2 regions of the Lysinibacillus fusiformis genome follow, and region 2 is predicted to be linked to the other one. Evidence: a T-box and tRNA genes for the amino acid it is inferred to sense, from the RefSeq annotation. Region 2 holds a T-box; the other holds one or more tRNA genes.

What was found. The T-box of region 2 lies ahead of argS (arginine--tRNA ligase). A T-box ahead of a tRNA ligase gene usually reads a tRNA of that ligase, here a tRNA-Arg.
Region 1: it encodes a tRNA-Arg, which carries the amino acid that the T-box ahead of argS (arginine--tRNA ligase) is inferred to sense. The anticodon was not compared.

Annotation. Positions count from the first base shown of each region.
Region 1 is NZ_CP070490.1:1,919,213-1,929,056, forward strand. Features, by position in the region: rRNA gene JTI58_RS09510 (16S ribosomal RNA) at 8-1,559, shown strand; rRNA gene JTI58_RS09515 (23S ribosomal RNA) at 1,741-4,668, shown strand; rRNA gene rrf (5S ribosomal RNA) at 4,783-4,898, shown strand; tRNA gene JTI58_RS09525 (tRNA-Val) at 4,909-4,984, shown strand; tRNA gene JTI58_RS09530 (tRNA-Thr) at 4,988-5,063, shown strand; tRNA gene JTI58_RS09535 (tRNA-Lys) at 5,071-5,146, shown strand; tRNA gene JTI58_RS09540 (tRNA-Leu) at 5,165-5,249, shown strand; tRNA gene JTI58_RS09545 (tRNA-Gly) at 5,286-5,360, shown strand; tRNA gene JTI58_RS09550 (tRNA-Leu) at 5,366-5,454, shown strand; tRNA gene JTI58_RS09555 (tRNA-Arg) at 5,463-5,539, shown strand; tRNA gene JTI58_RS09560 (tRNA-Pro) at 5,549-5,625, shown strand; tRNA gene JTI58_RS09565 (tRNA-Ala) at 5,641-5,716, shown strand; rRNA gene JTI58_RS09570 (16S ribosomal RNA) at 5,860-7,411, shown strand; tRNA gene JTI58_RS09575 (tRNA-Ile) at 7,506-7,582, shown strand; tRNA gene JTI58_RS09580 (tRNA-Ala) at 7,595-7,670, shown strand; rRNA gene JTI58_RS09585 (23S ribosomal RNA) at 7,762-9,844, shown strand, end outside.
Region 2 is NZ_CP070490.1:4,236,734-4,246,577, forward strand. Features, by position in the region: gene JTI58_RS20835 (amidohydrolase family protein) at 1-570, shown strand, start outside; gene JTI58_RS20840 (metallophosphoesterase family protein) at 633-1,352, opposite strand; gene JTI58_RS20845 (ABC-F family ATP-binding cassette domain-containing protein) at 1,497-3,101, opposite strand; gene JTI58_RS20850 (FAD-dependent oxidoreductase) at 3,697-5,583, shown strand; gene JTI58_RS20855 (MFS transporter) at 5,601-6,788, opposite strand; gene JTI58_RS20860 (ArsR/SmtB family transcription factor) at 6,913-7,212, opposite strand; T-box leader at 7,326-7,545, shown strand; gene argS (arginine--tRNA ligase) at 7,590-9,263, shown strand; gene JTI58_RS20870 (MFS transporter) at 9,394-9,844, shown strand, end outside.

The sequences.
Region 1 (9,844 bases), 2.3 Mb from region 2:
AATTTCTTTTATGGAGAGTTTGATCCTGGCTCAGGACGAACGCTGGCGGCGTGCCTAATACATGCAAGTCGAGCGAACAGAGAAGGAGCTTGCTCCTTCGACGTTAGCGGCGGACGGGTGAGTAACACGTGGGCAACCTACCCTATAGTTTGGGATAACTCCGGGAAACCGGGGCTAATACCGAATAATTTATTTCACCTCATGGTGAAACACTGAAAGACGGTTTCGGCTGTCGCTATAGGATGGGCCCGCGGCGCATTAGCTAGTTGGTGAGGTAACGGCTCACCAAGGCGACGATGCGTAGCCGACCTGAGAGGGTGATCGGCCACACTGGGACTGAGACACGGCCCAGACTCCTACGGGAGGCAGCAGTAGGGAATCTTCCACAATGGGCGAAAGCCTGATGGAGCAACGCCGCGTGAGTGAAGAAGGATTTCGGTTCGTAAAACTCTGTTGTAAGGGAAGAACAAGTACAGTAGTAACTGGCTGTACCTTGACGGTACCTTATTAGAAAGCCACGGCTAACTACGTGCCAGCAGCCGCGGTAATACGTAGGTGGCAAGCGTTGTCCGGAATTATTGGGCGTAAAGCGCGCGCAGGTGGTTTCTTAAGTCTGATGTGAAAGCCCACGGCTCAACCGTGGAGGGTCATTGGAAACTGGGAGACTTGAGTGCAGAAGAGGATAGTGGAATTCCAAGTGTAGCGGTGAAATGCGTAGAGATTTGGAGGAACACCAGTGGCGAAGGCGACTATCTGGTCTGTAACTGACACTGAGGCGCGAAAGCGTGGGGAGCAAACAGGATTAGATACCCTGGTAGTCCACGCCGTAAACGATGAGTGCTAAGTGTTAGGGGGTTTCCGCCCCTTAGTGCTGCAGCTAACGCATTAAGCACTCCGCCTGGGGAGTACGGTCGCAAGACTGAAACTCAAAGGAATTGACGGGGGCCCGCACAAGCGGTGGAGCATGTGGTTTAATTCGAAGCAACGCGAAGAACCTTACCAGGTCTTGACATCCCGTTGACCACTGTAGAGATATGGTTTCCCCTTCGGGGGCAACGGTGACAGGTGGTGCATGGTTGTCGTCAGCTCGTGTCGTGAGATGTTGGGTTAAGTCCCGCAACGAGCGCAACCCTTGATCTTAGTTGCCATCATTTAGTTGGGCACTCTAAGGTGACTGCCGGTGACAAACCGGAGGAAGGTGGGGATGACGTCAAATCATCATGCCCCTTATGACCTGGGCTACACACGTGCTACAATGGACGATACAAACGGTTGCCAACTCGCGAGAGGGAGCTAATCCGATAAAGTCGTTCTCAGTTCGGATTGTAGGCTGCAACTCGCCTACATGAAGCCGGAATCGCTAGTAATCGCGGATCAGCATGCCGCGGTGAATACGTTCCCGGGCCTTGTACACACCGCCCGTCACACCACGAGAGTTTGTAACACCCGAAGTCGGTGAGGTAACCTTTTGGAGCCAGCCGCCGAAGGTGGGATAGATGATTGGGGTGAAGTCGTAACAAGGTAGCCGTATCGGAAGGTGCGGCTGGATCACCTCCTTTCTAAGGATTATTTCGGAATACAAACCTTGGGTTTGTAAGATTACGTTTTGCGTTCAGTTTTGAAGGTTCATTCTTCTGAATGAATTGCTTCAAAACTTGTTCTTTGAAAACTGGATAAAACGACATTGAAATTGTAACAAACACATTTATTTTTTTAAGTTTTTTATAGGCTTAATAACTTGGTTAAGTTATTAAGGGCGCACGGCGAATGCCTTGGCACTAGGAGCCGAAGAAGGACGGCACTAACACCGATATGCTTCGGGGAGCTGTAAGTGAGCTTTGATCCGGAGATTTCCGAATGGGGGAACCCACTACGTTTAATCGCGTAGTATCTTGACGTGAATACATAGCGTCTTGAAGGCAGACCCAGGGAACTGAAACATCTAAGTACCTGGAGGAAGAGAAAGAAAAATCGATTCCCTGAGTAGCGGCGAGCGAAACGGGAAGAGCCCAAACCAAGAGGCTTGCCTCTTGGGGTTGTAGGACACTCAATACGGAGTTACAAAAGAGCGAGTTAGATGAAGCGACTTGGAAAGGTCCGCCAGAGCAGGTAAAAGCCCTGTAGTCGAAAGTTCGTTCCCTCCTGAGTGGATCCTGAGTACGGCGGAACACGTGAAATTCCGTCGGAATCCGGGAGGACCATCTCCCAAGGCTAAATACTACCTAGTGACCGATAGTGAACCAGTACCGTGAGGGAAAGGTGAAAAGCACCCCGGAAGGGGAGTGAAAGAGATCCTGAAACCGTGTGCCTACAAGTAGTTAGAGCCCGTTAATGGGTGATAGCGTGCCTTTTGTAGAATGAACCGGCGAGTTACGATTACGTGCGAGGTTAAGCTTTAGAAGGCGGAGCCGCAGCGAAAGCGAGTCTGAATAGGGCGAATTAGTACGTGGTCGTAGACCCGAAACCAGGTGATCTACCCATGTCCAGGGTGAAGGTGAGGTAACACTTACTGGAGGCCCGAACCCACGCACGTTGAAAAGTGCGGGGATGAGGTGTGGGTAGCGGAGAAATTCCAATCGAACTTGGAGATAGCTGGTTCTCTCCGAAATAGCTTTAGGGCTAGCCTCGTGATGAGAATACTGGAGGTAGAGCACTGTTTGGACTAGGGGGCCATCCCGGTTTACCGAATTCAGACAAACTCCGAATGCCAGATATTTATACACGGGAGTCAGACTGCGAGTGATAAGATCCGTAGTCAAAAGGGAAACAGCCCAGACCACCAGCTAAGGTCCCAAAGTAATCGTTAAGTGGAAAAGGATGTGGCGTTGCACAGACAACCAGGATGTTGGCTTAGAAGCAGCCATCATTTAAAGAGTGCGTAATAGCTCACTGGTCGAGTGACGCTGCGCCGAAAATGTATCGGGGCTAAACGATTCACCGAAGCTGTGGATTGACATCTACGATGTCAGTGGTAGGAGAGCGTTCTAAGTGCGTTGAAGTCAGATCGGAAGGACTGGTGGAGCGCTTAGAAGTGAGAATGCCGGTATGAGTAGCGAAAGACGGGTGAGAATCCCGTCCACCGTATGACTAAGGTTTCCTGAGGAAGGCTCGTCCGCTCAGGGTTAGTCGGGACCTAAGCCGAGGCCGATAGGCGTAGGCGATGGACAACAGGTTGATATTCCTGTACCACCTCCTCACCGTTTGAGAAATGGGGGGACGCAGTAGGATAGGGTAAGCGCGCTGTTGGATATGCGCGTCCAAGCAGTAAGGCGTGTGTGTAGGCAAATCCGCACACTGTAACGTTGAGCTGTGATGGCGAGTCCGTATGGACGAAGTTCCTGATTTCACACTGCCAAGAAAAGCCTCTATCGAGGTGAGAGGTGCCCGTACCGCAAACCGACACAGGTAGTCGAGGAGAGAATCCTAAGGTGTGCGAGAGAACTCTCGTTAAGGAACTCGGCAAAATGACCCCGTAACTTCGGGAGAAGGGGTGCTCTTGAGCGTGCAAGCGCATGAGAGCCGCAGTGAATAGGCCCAGGCGACTGTTTAGCAAAAACACAGGTCTCTGCAAAACCGTAAGGTGACGTATAGGGGCTGACGCCTGCCCGGTGCTGGAAGGTTAAGAGGAGTGGTTAGCGCAAGCGAAGCTGCGAATTGAAGCCCCAGTAAACGGCGGCCGTAACTATAACGGTCCTAAGGTAGCGAAATTCCTTGTCGGGTAAGTTCCGACCCGCACGAAAGGCGTAACGATCTGGGCACTGTCTCAACGAGAGACTCGGTGAAATTATAGTACCTGTGAAGATGCAGGTTACCCGCGACAGGACGGAAAGACCCCGTGGAGCTTTACTGTAGCCTGATATTGAATTTTGGTACAACTTGTACAGGATAGGTAGGAGCCAGAGATCTCGGAGCGCCAGCTTCGAAGGAGGCGTCGGTGGGATACTACCCTGGTTGTATTGAAATTCTAACCCATGCCCCTTAGCGGGGCAGGAGACAGTGTCAGGCGGACAGTTTGACTGGGGCGGTCGCCTCCTAAAAGGTAACGGAGGCGCCCAAAGGTTCCCTCAGAATGGTTGGAAATCATTCGTAGAGTGTAAAGGCACAAGGGAGCTTGACTGCGAGACCTACAAGTCGAGCAGGGTCGAAAGACGGGCTTAGTGATCCGGTGGTTCCGCATGGAAGGGCCATCGCTCAACGGATAAAAGCTACCCCGGGGATAACAGGCTTATCTCCCCCAAGAGTCCACATCGACGGGGAGGTTTGGCACCTCGATGTCGGCTCATCGCATCCTGGGGCTGTAGTCGGTCCCAAGGGTTGGGCTGTTCGCCCATTAAAGCGGTACGCGAGCTGGGTTCAGAACGTCGTGAGACAGTTCGGTCCCTATCCGTCGTGGGCGTAGGAAATTTGAGAGGAGCTGTCCTTAGTACGAGAGGACCGGGATGGACACACCGCTGGTGTACCAGTTGTCTTGCCAAAGGCATCGCTGGGTAGCTATGTGTGGACGGGATAAGTGCTGAAAGCATCTAAGCATGAAGCCCCCCTCAAGATGAGATTTCCCATTACGCAAGTAAGTAAGATCCCTCAAAGACGATGAGGTAGATAGGTTCGAGGTGGAAGTGTGGTGACACATGGAGCTGACGAATACTAATCGATCGAGGACTTAACCAAAACGTTTGAACCATTCAATGTACCGTTTATCCAGTTTTGAAAGAACAAGAAAGTTTTGAAAAAAGCTTGCATTTATACTAAAATATGTTATAATAAATCTTGTCTTTTGAAAAGTCTAGTGATGATGGCAAAGAGGCCACACCCGTTCCCATACCGAACACGGAAGTTAAGCTCTTTAGCGCCGATGGTAGTTGGGGGCTTCCCCCTGTGAGAGTAGGACGTCGCTAGGCATATTACCCAGGAGGATTAGCTCAGCTGGGAGAGCATCTGCCTTACAAGCAGAGGGTCGGCGGTTCGAGCCCGTCATCCTCCACCATATGCCGGTTTAGCTCAGCAGGTAGAGCAACTGACTTGTAATCAGTAGGTCGTGGGTTCGATTCCTATAGCCGGCACCATTTTTTCGAGCCATTAGCTCAGTTGGTAGAGCATCTGACTTTTAATCAGAGGGTCGAAGGTTCGAGTCCTTCATGGCTCACCATTTTTAAAATAATAATAAGCGGGTGTGGCGGAATTGGCAGACGCACTAGACTTAGGATCTAGCGCCGCAAGGCGTGGGGGTTCGACTCCCTTCACCCGCACCATTATTTTCATTGCCAGATAAAAAAACTTATGCACATGCGGAAGTAGTTCAGTGGTAGAACACCACCTTGCCAAGGTGGGGGTCGCGAGTTCGAACCTCGTCTTCCGCTCCAAATGTGCCGGGGTGGCGGAACTGGCAGACGCACAGGACTTAAAATCCTGCGGTAGGTGACTACCGTACCGGTTCGATTCCGGTCCTCGGCACCATTTTAAATGCGCCCGTAGCTCAATTGGATAGAGCGTCTGACTACGGATCAGAAGGTTATGGGTTCGACTCCTGTCGGGCGCGCCAAAAGAACAACGGGAAGTAGCTCAGCTTGGTAGAGCACTTGGTTTGGGACCAAGGGGTCGCAGGTTCGAATCCTGTCTTCCCGACCATTTCCTATAAATTATGGGGCCTTAGCTCAGCTGGGAGAGCGCCTGCCTTGCACGCAGGAGGTCAGCGGTTCGATCCCGCTAGGCTCCACCAAGTCAACTTATGAACCTTGAAAACTGAACAAGCAAAACGTAATCAATAAAGTTTTAAGTAGCTAGCTTCTGCTAGTGAACGAAACAAAAATTTTGGACATCAAAATTGATGCCAGCAAAACAATTTGAGCTAATCAAATTTCTTTTATGGAGAGTTTGATCCTGGCTCAGGACGAACGCTGGCGGCGTGCCTAATACATGCAAGTCGAGCGAACAGAGAAGGAGCTTGCTCCTTCGACGTTAGCGGCGGACGGGTGAGTAACACGTGGGCAACCTACCCTATAGTTTGGGATAACTCCGGGAAACCGGGGCTAATACCGAATAATTTATTTCACCTCATGGTGAAACACTGAAAGACGGTTTCGGCTGTCGCTATAGGATGGGCCCGCGGCGCATTAGCTAGTTGGTGAGGTAACGGCTCACCAAGGCGACGATGCGTAGCCGACCTGAGAGGGTGATCGGCCACACTGGGACTGAGACACGGCCCAGACTCCTACGGGAGGCAGCAGTAGGGAATCTTCCACAATGGGCGAAAGCCTGATGGAGCAACGCCGCGTGAGTGAAGAAGGATTTCGGTTCGTAAAACTCTGTTGTAAGGGAAGAACAAGTACAGTAGTAACTGGCTGTACCTTGACGGTACCTTATTAGAAAGCCACGGCTAACTACGTGCCAGCAGCCGCGGTAATACGTAGGTGGCAAGCGTTGTCCGGAATTATTGGGCGTAAAGCGCGCGCAGGTGGTTTCTTAAGTCTGATGTGAAAGCCCACGGCTCAACCGTGGAGGGTCATTGGAAACTGGGAGACTTGAGTGCAGAAGAGGATAGTGGAATTCCAAGTGTAGCGGTGAAATGCGTAGAGATTTGGAGGAACACCAGTGGCGAAGGCGACTATCTGGTCTGTAACTGACACTGAGGCGCGAAAGCGTGGGGAGCAAACAGGATTAGATACCCTGGTAGTCCACGCCGTAAACGATGAGTGCTAAGTGTTAGGGGGTTTCCGCCCCTTAGTGCTGCAGCTAACGCATTAAGCACTCCGCCTGGGGAGTACGGTCGCAAGACTGAAACTCAAAGGAATTGACGGGGGCCCGCACAAGCGGTGGAGCATGTGGTTTAATTCGAAGCAACGCGAAGAACCTTACCAGGTCTTGACATCCCGTTGACCACTGTAGAGATATGGTTTCCCCTTCGGGGGCAACGGTGACAGGTGGTGCATGGTTGTCGTCAGCTCGTGTCGTGAGATGTTGGGTTAAGTCCCGCAACGAGCGCAACCCTTGATCTTAGTTGCCATCATTTAGTTGGGCACTCTAAGGTGACTGCCGGTGACAAACCGGAGGAAGGTGGGGATGACGTCAAATCATCATGCCCCTTATGACCTGGGCTACACACGTGCTACAATGGACGATACAAACGGTTGCCAACTCGCGAGAGGGAGCTAATCCGATAAAGTCGTTCTCAGTTCGGATTGTAGGCTGCAACTCGCCTACATGAAGCCGGAATCGCTAGTAATCGCGGATCAGCATGCCGCGGTGAATACGTTCCCGGGCCTTGTACACACCGCCCGTCACACCACGAGAGTTTGTAACACCCGAAGTCGGTGAGGTAACCTTTTGGAGCCAGCCGCCGAAGGTGGGATAGATGATTGGGGTGAAGTCGTAACAAGGTAGCCGTATCGGAAGGTGCGGCTGGATCACCTCCTTTCTAAGGATTATTTCGGAATACAAACCTTGGGTTTGTAAGATTACGTTTTGCGTTCAGTTTTGAAGGTTTATAAAATATAATAAAACTTCTAAGAGGGCCTATAGCTCAGCTGGTTAGAGCGCACGCCTGATAAGCGTGAGGTCGATGGTTCGAGTCCATTTAGGCCCACCATATATACCTCTTGGGGCCTTAGCTCAGCTGGGAGAGCGCCTGCCTTGCACGCAGGAGGTCAGCGGTTCGATCCCGCTAGGCTCCACCATTTTTTTGTTCTTTGAAAACTGGATAAAACGACATTGAAATTGTAACAAACACATTTATTTTTTTAAGTTTTTTTATAGGCTTAATAACTTGGTTAAGTTATTAAGGGCGCACGGCGAATGCCTTGGCACTAGGAGCCGAAGAAGGACGGCACTAACACCGATATGCTTCGGGGAGCTGTAAGTGAGCTTTGATCCGGAGATTTCCGAATGGGGGAACCCACTACGTTTAATCGCGTAGTATCTTGACGTGAATACATAGCGTCTTGAAGGCAGACCCAGGGAACTGAAACATCTAAGTACCTGGAGGAAGAGAAAGAAAAATCGATTCCCTGAGTAGCGGCGAGCGAAACGGGAAGAGCCCAAACCAAGAGGCTTGCCTCTTGGGGTTGTAGGACACTCAATACGGAGTTACAAAAGAGCGAGTTAGATGAAGCGACTTGGAAAGGTCCGCCAGAGCAGGTAAAAGCCCTGTAGTCGAAAGTTCGTTCCCTCCTGAGTGGATCCTGAGTACGGCGGAACACGTGAAATTCCGTCGGAATCCGGGAGGACCATCTCCCAAGGCTAAATACTACCTAGTGACCGATAGTGAACCAGTACCGTGAGGGAAAGGTGAAAAGCACCCCGGAAGGGGAGTGAAAGAGATCCTGAAACCGTGTGCCTACAAGTAGTTAGAGCCCGTTAATGGGTGATAGCGTGCCTTTTGTAGAATGAACCGGCGAGTTACGATTACGTGCGAGGTTAAGCTTTAGAAGGCGGAGCCGCAGCGAAAGCGAGTCTGAATAGGGCGAATTAGTACGTGGTCGTAGACCCGAAACCAGGTGATCTACCCATGTCCAGGGTGAAGGTGAGGTAACACTTACTGGAGGCCCGAACCCACGCACGTTGAAAAGTGCGGGGATGAGGTGTGGGTAGCGGAGAAATTCCAATCGAACTTGGAGATAGCTGGTTCTCTCCGAAATAGCTTTAGGGCTAGCCTCGTGATGAGAATACTGGAGGTAGAGCACTGTTTGGACTAGGGGGCCATCCCGGTTTACCGAATTCAGACAAACTCCGAATGCCAGATATTTATACACGGGAGTCAGACTGCGAGTGATAAGATCCGTAGTCAAAAGGGAAACAGCCCAGACCACCAGCTAAGGTCCCAAAGTAATCGTTAAGTGGAAAAGGATGTGGCGTTGCACAGACAACCAGGATGTTGGCTTAGAAGCAGCCATCATTTAAAGAGTGCGTAATAGCTCACTGGTCGAGTGACGCTGCGCCGAAAATGTATCGGGGCTAAACGATTCACCGAAGCTGTGGATTGACATCTACGATGTCAGTGGTAGGAGAGCGTTCTAAGTGCGTTGAAGTCAGACCGGAAGGACTGGTGGAGCGCTTAGAAGTGAGAATGCCGGTATGAGTAGCGAAAGACGGGTGAGAATCCCGTCCACCGTATGACTAAGGTTTCCTGAGGAAGGCTCGTCCGCTCAGGGTTAGTCGGGACCTAAGCCGAGGCCGATAGGCGTAGGCGATGGACAACAGGTTGATATTCCTGTACCACCTCCTCACCGTTTGAGAAATGGGGGGACGCAGTAGGATAGGGTAAGCGCGCTGTTGGATATGCGCGTCCAAGCAGTAAGGCGTGTGTGTAGGCAAATCCGCACACTGTAACGTTGAGCTGTGATGGCGAGTCCGTATGGACGAAGTTCCTGATTTCACACTGCCAAGAAAAGCCTCTATCGAGGTGAGAGGTGCCCGTACCGCAAACCGACACAGGTAGTCGAGGAGAGAATCCTAAGGTGTGCGAGAGAACTCTCGTTAAGGAACTCGGCAAAATGACCCCGTAACTTCGGGAGAAGGGGTGCTCTTGAGCGTGCAAGCGCATGAGAGCCGCAGTGAATAGGCCCAGGCGACTGTTTAGCAAAAACACAGGTCTCTGCAAAACCGTAAGGTGACGTATAGGGGCTGACGCCTGCCCGGTGCTGGAAGGTTAAGAGGAGTGGTTAGCGCAAGCGAAGCTGCGAATTGAAGCCCCAGTAAACGGCGGCCGTAACTATAACGGTCCTAAGGTAGCGAAATTCCTTGTCGGGTAAGTTCCGACCCGCACGAAAGGCGTAACGATCTGGGCACTGTCTCAACGAGAGACTCGGTGAAATTATAGTACCTGTGAAGATGCAGGTTACCCGCGACAGGA
Region 2 (9,844 bases):
TTATTAAAAGCATTGAAACAGCTCGGTCCCGCATTTTGTGGGGTAACGCAATTACCTTATTCAGTTACGGATGATGAAATTGTTCATTTACATAACAATGGGATAAGGGCATTACGCTTTAATAGTAAACGAGGTGGCTCAGAGGATTTATCGCAGCTAGATACCTTTGCACGAAGGGTTTATGATTTGGTGGGGTGGCATAGTGAGCTCTATATCGATGCGAAGGAATTACCGGAGATAGCCGCCACCATTGAAGCATTACCAGCCATCTCCATCGATCATTTAGGATTGTCGGAAGAAGGGCTGCCACATTTATTAAGGCTTGTTGATAAGGGAGTACGTGTCAAGGCGACTGGCTTTGGTCGTGTGGAGCTAGATGTGAAGCATGCGTTACAAGCGATTTATAACGTCAATCCAGATGCGCTCATGTTCGGAACAGATCTGCCGTCCACAAGAGCCAAACGACCTTTTCATGATGGGGATGTGGAATTGATTCAACAGCTATTTGATCAACAGGCTGCTGATAAAATTCTTTATAAGAATGCGCTACAATGGTATTTCCAGCGTTGAATACCAAAAAAGAATCCATTTTGGCATTAAAATGGATTCTTCATTTTTGAATGGAGACGCCACTAAGCATTTCGATAGTTGGCAAACATAATTTCATTATAATATTGTTCTAATTGAGGCATACCCAGCTCTTTTGCGCTCATTAGCTCAGCCTCTCGGTCATATGGTACTCTAATGAATTGGATGGCATTGTTTGACTGTGTCCCATCTAGGATCGCATAGGAAGCGGAAGTTAGGTCAAGTGAATTACCGACACTCCCCACATTACAAAGAATTCCTTGTTTATATGTATGTAAAAAAGTTGTATGGATATCGCCATAGAACACAATATCAGGGCGTTTCTTGTAATGGATTGAATTGGTTACTTCATTATTTTCAAACATAGATAAACGCTTTTCAAGTGGATGACTCGGTAAAATACGTTCAAATTCACTTCTTGGAGATGCATGGAAAAATCTAATGAGCTGCCCATTTAACTCAAGGTCAATATGGAAGGGGAGGGATCCGAGGTACTGATAGTCTTTTGCTGTTAAACGATCTTTCAACCATTGGAGATAATCATTGTCAGTAGGGGATTGAATAAATACGTCCCAATTGCCTCGAACGACTTGTTCGCAGTTCTGTTGGATAAGCTCTATACATGCAGATCCTTGAGGGCCTTTGCCGATTAGATCACCTAAACAAAAAATTCTGTCAATCTTTCTGAAGCGAATGTCTGTTAACACGGCCTCTAATGCCGTTTTATTCCCATGAATATCTGAAATAATTGCAATTTTCTTCACGAAGCTTCCCCCTCATCAATGCTATACTCTACTATTCTATAAAAATCCTTTTAATCCTTTAAAAACCAGATAAACGCAAAAGACATACATATTTAGCAAACAAAAAACCCTCTACCAGCAATGGGTAGAGGGTTTTTGTAAAGCTTAGCTTAAGCCTTGGCTATCTTTCCACTCTAAAAATTCATCATATGTTAATTGCTTATCTAAAATCGAGCCGTCTTCACGGATTTCGATGACACGGTTAGCGATTGTTTGAATGAACTGATGGTCATGTGATGTGAAAATCATCGCGCCTTTGAAACGAATTAAGCCTTCGTTCAATGCTTGAATAGATTCAAGGTCAAGGTGGTTCGTTGGTTCATCTAATAAAATAACGTTTGCTGTCGCAAGCATCATTTTGGATAGCATACAACGTACTTTTTCGCCCCCTGATAGAACAGCAGGGGATTTTTTCACTTCTTCACCAGAGAATAACATACGTCCTAGGAAGCCACGTAGGAAGCTTTCTGTTTCATCATCTGGAGAATATTGACGTAGCCATTCCACTAATGTTTTCTCAGAACCTTCAAAGTACTTGTCATGATCGTTTTCGAAGTAGCTTTGAGATGTCGTTACACCCCATTTAAATGTGCCAGCATCCGCTTCTTTTTCTTCCATTAAAATATCAAGAAGTGCAGTTTTCGCCATAGGGCTACCAAGTAAAACAATTTTATCTTCTTTGTTCAATGAGAAGCGAATGTCCTTGAATAATGTTTCACCTTCATTACTTGCCGTTAGGCCTTCTACTGTTAGGACATCATTACCGATTTCACGACCGATTTGGAAGTTGATGAATGGATATTTACGGCTTGATGGCTTAATATCATCCAGCTCAATTTTATCCAGCATTTTTTTACGAGATGTTGCTTGCTTCGATTTAGAAGCATTCGCAGAGAAACGTGCGATAAACGCTTGTAATTCTTTAATTTTCTCTTCTTTTTTCGAATTTTGGTCTTGTGCCATTTTTTGCGCTAATTGAGAAGATTCATACCAGAAATCATAGTTCCCTACATATAATTGGATTTTAGAGAAGTCCAAATCCGCAATATGTGTACATACTTTGTTTAAGAAGTGACGGTCATGGGATACAACAATAACTGTATTTTCAAAGTTAATTAGGAACTCTTCCAGCCATTGAATTGCCTTTAAGTCAAGGTGGTTGGTAGGCTCATCGAGTAATAGCACATCAGGCTGACCAAATAGTGCCTGTGCAAGTAATACTTTGACTTTGTCAGAACCTTCAAGATCACCCATGAGCATGTAATGAAGATCATCTGAGATACCTAAACCGTTTAATAGTGTAGCCGCTTCTGATTCAGCTTCCCAACCGTTTAGCTCTGCAAATTCACCTTCTAGCTCTGCAGCACGCATGCCATCCTCATCTGAGAAGTCTTCCTTTGCATAGATAGCATCTTTTTCTGTTTTCACGTCATAGAGGCGTTTATTCCCCATAATGACTGTGTCGAGCACTGTATGCTCATCGTATTCGAAGTGGTTTTGTTTCAGGACGGATAAACGTTCGTCCTTACCCATCGATACATTCCCTTCCTGTGCTTCAATTTCGCCAGAAAGGATTTTTAAAAATGTTGATTTACCAGCACCATTTGCCCCAATTAAACCGTAGCAATTGCCTGGTGTGAATTTTATATTTACGTCTTCAAATAGTTTACGATCGCCATAGCGAAGACCTACATTACTAACTTGAATCATGCAAGTTCCTCCTTTTTTCACAATGGCTCTAGTATAGCATGAAATATGTTCCATAGTCTATAAACATTATTAAATCAAGGTTTGGCGTTCTTTCCACATTTTTTGTTAAACATAAACTGAATAAAGATACAATAAAAAATTTAATTTGGTGTAACTTTCTGCGAGCGTGAGGCGTCTATATTGTAGTGTGATTAACTATTTTTGAAAAAGAATAGAAATTTTACATCATTTACCATGGGGATTTTAGTTGCTTCTTCACAAAGGTATCGTCTAAAATGATTCTGACTGTTTTTTTATGTCAAGTGAATCATCACTGGTGCCCACAAGCCCATCCCCGTTTTGAATGCCAGCTATTCGTTGCTCTTTCATTCATACTAGATTGATGTTGCTAAAGTTAGGATAAAAACATCACAATCCTCATAAATGATTTCATTCATTTATCTTGATGATAATTTCATAGAGAATACTGTAAGCAAAAGCATTATTCGTTTGCGGTAATGATATGCCTGCATTCAACTAGGACATTCAGCCCTTGAGGCGGGAATGATGATTAAATAAACACATCGATGGAAATTTTAACAATTGGAGGTATATTATGGGTAAGGGCTTATTATGGACAGCCACTTGTGTAATAGTAGTTTTACTTGGGTTTGGTAGCTACTATTTTATTAAAGATATAACAAACTCTATGGCATACAATAAATTAGTGGATGAGTATAAAAAGCCAGAACCAATTGAACATATAGAGGCAGAATATGATGTCATTGTCATCGGTGGTGAACCAGAGGGTGTGGCTGCGGCGGTGGCTGCTGCACGAAATGGTGCGAAAACATTGCTGGTCGAAAAACGACAAGAGTTAGGTGGATTATTTACATATGGTATGCTGAATTTCCTCGACATTCCTCGTGATGGCCATAACAACTCGATTAGTGAGGGGATATTTAAGGAATGGCATGAGCTTGTTAGAGGGAAAGACGCTTTTGGCATTGTAGGTGCTAAGGCTGCCTTTAAAAAGCTGATCGATGAAGAGCCTAACTTAACCTTATCCGTGCAAACCGAGGTCGTGAAAGCGAATGTCAAACAACAACAATTAACGTCTGTGGAATTAAAAAATGAGTACGGTACATATGTTGTGACAGGAAAATCATTCATTGATGCCACACAGGATGCTGATTTTGCTGCCATGTCGGGCGTTCCTTTCTTTGTAGGTGGGGAAGATATTGGCATAAAGGATAAACGCATGGCTGTGACCTTAATGCTGCATTTAAAAAATGTCGATTGGGATGAAGTGAAAAAAGCAGCTAAATCCAATGTATTTGGCGGTGCCAATTTAAATCATACCGTTATGTGGGGCTTTACAAAGCTGCATGATGAATACAAGCCTCTGCAAGAGGGCACAAGGTTACGAGGGTTGAATTTAGCACGTGTAGATGATGAATATTTCATTAATGCCCTACAGATTTTTGGTATTGATGGCTTGAACGAGCCTTCAAAACAAGCGGCCATTGTCGCAGGGAAGAAGGAAACGCTACATATTCTAAACTATTTACAAACAAACTTCCCTGGGTTTGAAAAGGCTGAAATTGTTAGCTATCCAGAAGAACTCTATGTACGAGAAACGAGACATATTTGGGCAGAGTATCAATTACCAATGGCTGACCTTTGGAAAAATAGTGATCAGTGGGATAGCATTGGGATTGCCTCTTATCCAGTCGATGTGCAAGCACAAACACCTCATGATTACGGCTATGTGATTGCTGCACCAAAGCAATATGCCATTCCTTTCCGTTCGTTAGTACCGAAGGACATTGATGGCTTACTGGTTGTCGGACGCTCTGCAGGTTATTCATCACTCGCGGCTGGTAGTGCCCGCATTGTTCCAACAGGGATGGTGACAGGTGAAGCGGCTGGGACTGCGGCTGCTCTTGCACAGAAGCATGATGTAACCTTTAGAGACATGAGCAAGGATAAAAAATTAATCGCTACGTTACGAGAGCAATTGACTAAACAAGGTGCCTATGTCGATTCATTTTCTGTAGACTATCCATATCAAGGGGAATGGTATGATGAAGCTATTCAAACGCTCATTAATTATGGCCTTGTAGTGGGTGGCTATGATAATGACTTAAAAGTAGACAGTAAGGCGACAAAAATAAAGTTTGCTAAAATGTTAAAAGAGAGTATGCTACGTGCTGGTGGAGAAAGTGCATCAGGAATGAAGGATCAGCTCGAAATTGTCATCAATAAAGTTTATAATCAAGGCGATGAAGCTATTGAACGAGATGAGCTAGCCCAGTATTTGGCTGATGTCCTCATCGGTGAATCCAATGCGACTAGCTGGGATACATTAGTTGAAAAAGGAATGGTCACGGAGCAGGTAGCCAAAAAAATCGCTGACAATAAGGAACTAAAATTAAAAGAGATGTATGCCATTATGGCTGATGTTATTCATTATGTAGAAAAGAAACACTCCTCTTCTTGAGGAATGTTTCTTTTTTTCTATTGTTTATCCTTTTGATCCAATTGATAGCTTATATATGTTAGCACGGAAGCTATGAGTGCTAAAATCCCACCAGCCCATGATAGTTTGTCTAGACTACCCGTGGCTACAACAACCCCTCCAATTGCGGCACCTAATGCAATGCCCACATTAACGGCTACAGGGGTTAACGAGGATGCAAAGTCTTTGGCAGACGGGGAATACCTTTCTGCTAGATCCATGAAGTATAGTTGAACAGTTGCATTCACAGCATAAAGCATGACAGCCATTAACATAATACTCATGAGTCCCAGCCACGTGGAGGACATCGTGAAATAGAGGGTAAATAAGATAATGGCCTGAAAGATGAATGTATAGCGCAATTTACTAAGACCGTTATGTTGAGCGATCTTGCCAGCTAAAAGATTACTAAAGATTGAAAAAAAACCATAGATTAAGAGAACAATACTGATATATTTCGTATCAATCCCAAGTTTGTTTTCTAAAATTGGCGTAATAAAAGTATAGATTGTGTATGTTCCAGCAATCGTAAAAACAGGAATGAAGAATGCTAGAATGATTTTAGGTTGCTTAAATAAACTTAATTGGTCTGATAGCGAACCTTTTGTTCCTTTACTATTCCGAGGTAGCACAAAGAGGCTGATGACAAAGGCAATCCCTCCTAATAGAGCCGTTAACCAGAATGTCATATGCCAATTACTCCATTGACCCACCATCGTTCCTAGCGGTACACCCATAACGTTGGCAATCGTAAAACCAGCAAATAGTAAGGCAATGATAGAGGATCTTTTTTCCTTCGGCATACAATCATTTGCTAAAGACATAGATAATGCTGTTAGCACACCGCTGACAACAGCCGTAACAACTCTAGAAGTCATTAAAATACCATATGAGCTAGCTAAGGCACTTACTATATTTCCAAGTATAAAGATAGCAATGAACAGTAACATGAGTGGATATTTTGCAAATCTACTAACAAAACCAGTTAAGATAGGTGTACCAATGGCATAGGCAATCGCAAATCCAGAAACCAAGGAACCAGCAGTGGCAATGGTAATGCCTAAATCTGTCGAAACCTCTGTTAATAATCCTACAATGACAAATTCACTTGTTCCCATGACAAAAGTTAATAATGTTAAGGTAAAGGCTAAAATTTTATGTTTATGACTAAGTGTATTTTCTTTCATCAAATAATGACGCTCCTTTTATATTTATATATCGAGAATAATCGATATATTATGCGAAACCTAATCAGTATAGCGTATCTATTTATCGTGAATAATCGATATAATAACTAAAACAGAAACCCAATTAATCATTTTGGGTATCTGAGACAAGAAACGAAGCAATTTGATGAATCGTTTCTTCTTTTAATTTATAATATGTCCATTGACCATGACGAAAAGATTCGAGAAGTCCAGCTTTTTGCATCATATTTAAGTAGTGAGAAACGGTTGATTGAGAAGTTTTAGCTTTCTCTTGAATATCACCAACACATACGCCTCCTTCGATACTCACTTTTGGGAAATGTTTCTCAGGTTCCTTCAACCACTGTAAGATGTTTAGCCTCGTCTCGTTTGATAACGCTTTGAAAATTTCAATTGGTTCCATATGACGATAATATATCGAATTATCTCGATATGTCAATTGCTAAGTACCGTCATTTTACAGTAAAAATGGTTGACGCCAATAAGGAAGTCCGGTAATATATGTAAAAATCATAGAAAAATTCGATGAAAAAGAGAGTAATTGATGGGATGACTGGCAAGCGAGTTAGGGATGGTGTGAGCCTAATGCAGGGACCATGAATGAAGCGCACTTTGGAGAAGATTCTCGAACAAGTAGTAGAGAATAGCGGGGCGTCACCTCGTTAACAATGGAAAGTGGTCATGTCACATGGCAACTAGAGTGGTACCACGGGATTATCATGCTCTCGTCTCTAATTTTAGAGGCGAGGGCTTTTTTATTTGGATAGGAGGAGAATCAAGATGAATAAACAAATCGCGGACAGTATAGCAGTCGCATTAAATCAACAAATAACAGGAGAGGAAATATTGTCATTATTAGAAAAACCAAAAAGCTTGGAGCTAGGGGACGTGGCCTTTCCATGCTTTACCCTAGCAAAAGTGTGGAAAAAGTCTCCACAAAGTATCGCAGCAGATATAGCAAGTCAATTAAACCATGACAGTATCCAGCGTGTGCAAGCCGTTGGAGGCTATGTCAATATTTTTCTAGCTCAAGAAAAGGTGACGCAACAGGTGTTAAGCAAGATTCTGCGCGACAAGCAACAATATGGCACTATGCCAATAAAGATGGAAGCAGTCGTCTTGGATTTTTCATCTCCAAATATAGCGAAGCCATTCTCGATGGGACATTTACGTTCAACGGTCATCGGCAATGCCTTAGCAAATATTGCAGAGAAAAATGGCTATCAAGCCATTCGTATCAATCATTTAGGGGATTGGGGTACACAGTTTGGTAAGCTGATTGTTGCTTATCAGCTATGGGGAAACAAACAGGCCATTTCAGCGTCACCGATTGAGGAGCTATTAAAGATTTATGTGAAGTTTCATGAAGAGGCAGAGCAAGACCCAACACTGAATGAGCAGGCTCGTGCCGCCTTTAAAGCATTGGAGGACGGTGATGCAGAGGCACTGGCATTGTGGCAATGGTTCCGAGATGTGTCATTAGTAGAGTTTCAAACAATATATGAGCTGTTAGGAATTGATTTTGATGCCTTTACAGGTGAAGCCTTTTACAATGACAAAATGACACCTGTTGTGACAGAGCTAACAGATAAAGGGCTCCTCGTGGAATCAGACGGAGCGTATGTTGTGGAGATGGGGGAGATGCCTCCATGTTTAATAACGAAAACGGATGGGGCCACACTTTATGCAACGCGTGATTTAGCAGCCGCCCTGTATCGCCAACAGCACTACCAGCCCAAAAAGATGTTCTATGTCGTTGGCAATGAGCAGTCCCTCCATTTTAAACAGCTTTTTCAGGTCATCGAAAAAATGGGCTATCCTTGGGCAAAGAGTCTACAGCATGTCCCATTTGGTATGATGCTGAAGGATGGTAAAAAAATGTCGACTCGTAAAGGCAAAGTGGTGTTATTAGCTGATGTGCTAGCAGAGGCCATTGCGACGGCGAAGCGTAATATTGAGGAGAAAAATCCTCATCTTCCAAATAAAGAGCGAGTAGCACAGCAAGTGGGCGTTGGAGCAGTAATTTTTAATGATTTAAAATACCACCGCCTAAACGATATTGAATTTTCAATTGAGCAAATGATGAATTTTGAAGGGGAAACAGGACCATATGTGCAGTATACGTATGCGCGTATTTGCTCCATTTTAGACAAAGCAAATGCACCATCTCAAGACATGATATTCACACCATTAGGTGAGCAGGCTTGGCCGATTATCTTATTACTGGAGCAGTTTCCAAAAGCGGTAGCTATGGCTTTTGAGCAGGCTGATCCGTCCCAAATAGCGAAATATGCCTTACTACTGGCACGTTTATTGAATAAATATTATGCACAGCACAAAATATTAGCAGATGATGAACAACAAGCATCACGTCTCGCACTTTGTCATAGTGTGGCCATTGTCTTAAAAGAGTCTTTAGCCTTATTGGGTATTGAATCCCCTGAAAATATGTAATGAACATTAGCCATTTAAAAGCAAACGGTCCAATCATTGACCATCCATCGAAAACATGGTAAAAGGATAGAGGAATCGATGCAAGTTTTTCATAAATGAATGTTGCGTAATAGTAGAGAGGATCGAATAAATGGCTAAAAAACAATGGACCGTTTCACTCACCTTAGTGGTCATTAGTATATTTTTTGTAGCACTCAACATGAGACCAGCCGTCACGGGAATAGGACCGCTTTTTAATGTGCTGATGACATCGTTACATGTCTCGACTACAAGCATCAGCTTTCTTACATCCATCCCCGTTTTTTGTATGGGCTTGTTTGCACCTTTGGCTGTCCCGCTACAGCGAAAAATGGGCACGAAATCAGCTATCACCCTTTTAGTGACCCTCCTTGTTGTCGCCAATGGTCTACGCTTTTTCCAAGCAAGCTATTTCTTGCTCATCGTGACAAGCTTCGCAGCAGGCTTAGCGATTGCGATGATTGGTCCTATTTTAAATGCTTATATTAAGAAAAAGTTTCCCGAACGCTTCACGACAGTTATCGGTATTTATTCATTCGGTATTGGCGTAGGGGCTACTTTAA